Regions from separate parts of the Pseudundibacterium arcticum genome, predicted to be linked through region 2. Evidence: riboswitches for the same ligand, from Rfam matches in the RefSeq annotation. Region 2 holds a riboswitch; the other holds the start of a gene.
The links. A riboswitch is a leader RNA that binds a small molecule or an ion and turns the genes downstream of it on or off. The one in region 2 is predicted to bind thiamine pyrophosphate.
Positions count from the first base shown of each region.

Region 1: it holds a riboswitch for thiamine pyrophosphate, as region 2 does, so the genes downstream of both, thiC (phosphomethylpyrimidine synthase ThiC) here and ACFOFO_RS02195 (thiazole synthase) in region 2, are expected to answer to the same signal.

Region 1 covers NZ_JBHRTP010000021.1:5,971-8,425, reverse strand. Annotated here, with positions in the region: partial or broken gene thiC (phosphomethylpyrimidine synthase ThiC) at 1-1,155, opposite strand, end outside; TPP riboswitch at 1,217-1,320, opposite strand; gene ACFOFO_RS07590 (hypothetical protein) at 1,323-1,637, shown strand; gene ACFOFO_RS07585 (valine--tRNA ligase) at 1,671-2,455, shown strand, end outside.
Region 2 covers NZ_JBHRTP010000006.1:60,780-63,234, forward strand. Annotated here, with positions in the region: gene ACFOFO_RS02190 (D-amino acid dehydrogenase) at 1-1,060, shown strand, start outside; TPP riboswitch at 1,109-1,204, shown strand; gene ACFOFO_RS02195 (thiazole synthase) at 1,416-2,213, shown strand; partial or broken gene ACFOFO_RS02200 (thiamine phosphate synthase) at 2,237-2,329, shown strand; gene ACFOFO_RS02205 (cobaltochelatase CobT-related protein) at 2,427-2,455, opposite strand, start outside.

The DNA of each region.
Region 1 (2,455 bases), on a different contig from region 2:
GATGGCGCAGATGTCTTCGAAATGCGTGTACAGGAACGATTCCTTGTGATGCGCCAGGCACCACTTGGCCATGATCGAGCCGCCGCGCGAGACGATCCCGGTCAGGCGCGAGGCCGTCATCGGCACATAGCGCAGCAACACGCCGGCGTGGATCGTGAAATAGTCGACGCCTTGCTCGGCTTGCTCGATCAGCGTGTCGCGGTAGATTTCCCAGGTCAGGTCTTCGGCCTTGCCGTTGACTTTTTCCAGCGCCTGATAGATCGGCACGGTGCCGATCGGCACCGGCGAATTGCGGATGATCCATTCGCGCGTTTCGTGGATGTGCTTGCCGGTCGACAGATCCATCACGTTATCGCCGCCCCAGCGGATCGCCCAGGTCATTTTTTCGACTTCTTCGCCGATCGAACTGGTCACCGCCGAGTTGCCGATGTTGGCGTTGATCTTGACCAGGAAGTTGCGACCGATGATCATCGGTTCGATTTCCGGGTGATTGATGTTGGCCGGGATGATGGCGCGGCCGCGGGCAATTTCCTCGCGCACGAATTCCGGCGTGATTTCGGCTGGAATCGCCGCGCCGAACGACTGGCCCGGATGCTGGCGCCCCATCAAGGTGGCCAGCTTGTGGCCCATCGGGCCGGAGGCTTGCAGTTCTTCCAGGTATTCACGGCGCCGCATGTTTTCGCGGATCGCCACGAATTCCATTTCCGGCGTGATGATGCCCTGGCGCGCATAGTGCATCTGCGTGACGTTCTTGCCAGCCAGAGCGCGGCGCGGCTTGCGGTGCAGGTCGAAGCGCAGTTCGGCCAGTGCCGGATCGTTCAGGCGTTCCACGCCGTAAGCCGAGCTGGGGCCGCTCAGTTCTTCGGTATCGTTGCGTTCGGCGATCCAGTTTCCACGCACCGATGCCAGGCCGGAGCGGATGTCGATGTTGGCATCCGGGTCGGTATACGGGCCCGAGGTGTCGTACACATAGATCGGCGGATTGGCCTCGAAACCAAAGGACGCGGGCGTGTCGGATTGGCTGATTCTGCGCATCGGCACGCGGATATCCGGGCGCGAACCCGTGATATACACTTTGCTGGAATTGGGCAAGGGCTGGACCGCCGCCTCGTCTACCGTGGCAGTAGCGGACAGGAATTTTGGATTGGCGTTCATAGTGCTTCCTTATAGGTTCGTTGCTCTTTGGCGGCCAGCAACAAGAAGGAAGACAGTACGAACTACGACAAGTCTGCTTTCCTACGCTGGCATTATCCAGTTCAGGTCAAGGGTATTTCTCACCCGGCAGATTTATTTCATCTATCAGGACCCCTAGCAATTCCCGCATGTCAAGCAACGCGGGAAAGCAGCATTATAGCCGCTTTTATAGCGTCGATTTTAAATTAGGGATATCGGCGACCCGCCAAGGCTACCGCGGCCAGTGCGGGGTATCGGACGGAGGCTTGCGGATTCGGCCTGGCATCGGCGCTCCATCGATCGAACGCAGGATCCAGCTGATCCTCGGGCGCCAACGCCTCAATCTGCCTCTTCCTCAGTCTGGCATCGAACTTTACGTAGAGAAATATTTGAACATCAATTTACCCCGCAGCACCACTGCGCCGCGCCCTTGCCTGGCTGAAATTACCGGCAGTCATTTATAATCAACAACTTAGATAAAACCACCACGCAAAATCATGGAATTAGCCAAGTCTTTCGAGCCCGCCGATATTGAGAAATTCTGGCGTACAGAATGGGAACAGCGCGGGTATTTCGCCGCGTCCATGGATCTGTCCAAACCCGCATTCAGCATACAGTTGCCGCCGCCCAACGTGACCGGCACGCTGCATATGGGGCATGCGTTCAACCAGACCATCATGGACGGCCTGACCCGCTATCACCGTATGCGCGGCTTCAATACCGCCTGGATCCCCGGCACCGACCACGCCGGCATCGCGACCCAGATCGTGGTTGAACGTCAGCTCGATGCGCAAAAAATTTCGCGCCATGACCTTGGCCGTGCAAAGTTCGTCGAAAAAGTCTGGGAATGGAAGGAGCAGTCCGGCTCCACCATTACCGGCCAAATGCGCCGCATGGGCACCTCGCCGGACTGGACGCGTGAATACTTCACGATGGACGAGCCGCGCTCGAAAGTAGTGACCGACGTGTTCGTGCGCTTGTTCGAGCAGGGTCTGATTTATCGCGGCAAGCGCCTGGTTAACTGGGATCCGGTACTCGGTACCGCAGTGTCCGACCTGGAAGTGGTGTCGGAAGAAGAAGACGGCTCGATGTGGCATATCCACTATCCGTTCGTCGATGGCAGCGGCTATCTGACCGTGGCGACCACGCGCCCCGAAACCATGCTGGGCGACGTCGCGGTGGCGGTCGATCCGACCGATGAACGTTACACCCATCTGGTTGGCAAGATGCTGTCGCTGCCGCTGACCGGACGCGAGATCCCGGTGATCGCAGACGAATATGT
Region 2 (2,455 bases):
CTTTCTGCGCGAGTGCATGCCGGGTCGCGTCGACGACAACATCCGCCAGATTGTCGCGATCGCGGAATACAGCCGCCAGACCTTGCATGCCGTCCGTGTCGAAACCGGTCTCGATTACGATTGCCTGACACGCGGCATCCTGCATTTCTATACCGACCAAAGAGAATTCGACAAGTCGCTCGCGGCCGCGGCATTGATGCGCGAACTGGGTTGTCCACGCAACCCCGTCAGCACAGACGAAATCTTGGCGCTGGAACCAGCACTGGCTGGCATGCGCGACCAGATTGTCGGCGGCGACTTCACTTCAACCGATGAATCCGGCGACGTCTACAAGTTCACGGTCGGCCTGGCTGCAAAAGCGGCCGAAGCCGGTGTACAGTTCCGTTTCAATACCACGGTCACGCGCTTGCTCTCTGAAGGCAGCGGCGCTGGTATGCAGATTACCGGTGTCGAAGTGATCGATGCAAACGGTCGGCACCGGACGCTGCAGGCTGACGCGTTCGTGGTGGCGCTCGGCAGTTTCTCTGCGCCGCTGCTGAAGCCGCTCGGCATCGAGCTGATGATCTATCCCGGCAAAGGCTATTCCGCCACTTACCGGATCATCAATGCACAAGCCGCGCCGACCGTATCGCTGACCGACGACAGCCACAAGCTGGTACTGTCGCGCCTGGGCGACCGCCTGCGCGTGGCCGGAACCTGCGAATTGAACGGCTACACTCGTGAACTCAACCCAGCGCGCTGCGATGCCATCACGCGGCGCGTTCGCGCGTTGTTTCCGGGTGCTTGCGACTACGACAACCCGACCTACTGGGCCGGCTTGCGTCCGCTGACACCGTCGAACGTGCCCTATATCGGCAAGACGAAATTCGCCAACCTGTTTTTGAACACCGGGCACGGCACTCTGGGCTGGACCATGGGCTGCGGCTCCGGACGCGCGATTGCGGATATCGTTGGCGGCCGTCAGCCTGAGCTTGATTTTGCATTTACCGGAATGCCGCGTCGGGGGTCCGCACAAATGGGCCACGGGTCTTGCAAGAGCAGGTCCGCCATGAAGCACTGAACATCGCAGGTGAAATTGGAATACCCCATCTCCCTGAAGGAGGTGGCGCCGCAAAGCTAGGGGTCCTGACTGAACCAGTCGGGTGAGAAATACCCTTGACCTGATCTGGATAATGCCAGCGTAGGAAAGCAGACTTGTCGTAGTTCGTACTGTCTTCCTTCTTGTTGCTGGCCGCCAAAGAGCAACGAACCTATAAGGAAGCACTATGAACGCCAATCCAAAATTCCTGTCCGCTACTGCTACGGTAGACGAGGCGGCGGTCCAGCCCTTGCCCAATTCCGGCAAAGTGTATATCACGGGTTCGCGCCCGGATATCCGCGTGCCCCGATGCGCAGAACAAACAGAGAAAATAGAAATGAATTCTGCTGAAAGTACGCAAGAAAATTTAACGATCGCCGGCAAAACCTATGGCTCACGGCTGCTGGTGGGAACCGGAAAATACCGCGATTTCGAGGAAACACGCGCCGCAATTGAAACCAGCGGCACCGAAATCGTCACCGTCACCATCCGGCGCGTCAACATCGGCCAGGATGTCGACGAACCGAATCTGCTGGACTTCATCCCGCCGTCAAAGTACACGATCCTGCCAAATACCGGCGGCTGTTATAACGCGAAAGATGCGGTGTACACCTTGCAACTGGCACGTGAATTACTCAACGGCCACAAGCTGGTCAAGCTCGAGGTGCTGGGCGACGAGAAGACGCTGTTTCCCAACATGCCGGAGACCTTGAAGGCGGCCGAGACGCTGGTGGCGGACGGCTTCGACGTGATGGTGTATTGCAGCGACGATCCGATCCAGGCCCGGATGCTGGAGCAGATCGGCTGCGTCGCGATCATGCCGCTGGCGTCCTTGATCGGCTCCGGCATGGGCATCCTGAATCCGTGGAACCTGTCGCTGATCATCGAACAGGCCACCGTACCGGTGATCGTCGATGCCGGCGTCGGCACCGCGTCCGATGCGGCGATTGCGATGGAACTCGGTTGCGACGGTGTATTGATGAACACCGCGATCGCCGGTGCGCGGGACCCGGTCCGGATGGCGCGTGCGATGACGCTGGCGGTGCAAGCCGGACGCGACGCCTACTTGGCGGGCCGCGTTCCGAAACGCTTCGCGGCCTCGCCGTCGTCGCCGATGGCAGGGCGCGCGACCTGAATCACGCCATGGAAGGAGTAACGATGAACGGACTGTATATTGTCACGCCGGACTGGGACGACACGCTGAAGCTGCTGGCGGTCACCGAGCAGGCGCTGCTGGGCGGCGCCTCCATAGAACACACGACGCTGATCGGCAGCGTCAACTCGTGTTCTGGATAGGCGCGCAACATATATGGCCGCCCCACTGGTCAGAGCGGGCATAGTTGGCGCCTTACTGACGACCACGGGCACCGATCAACT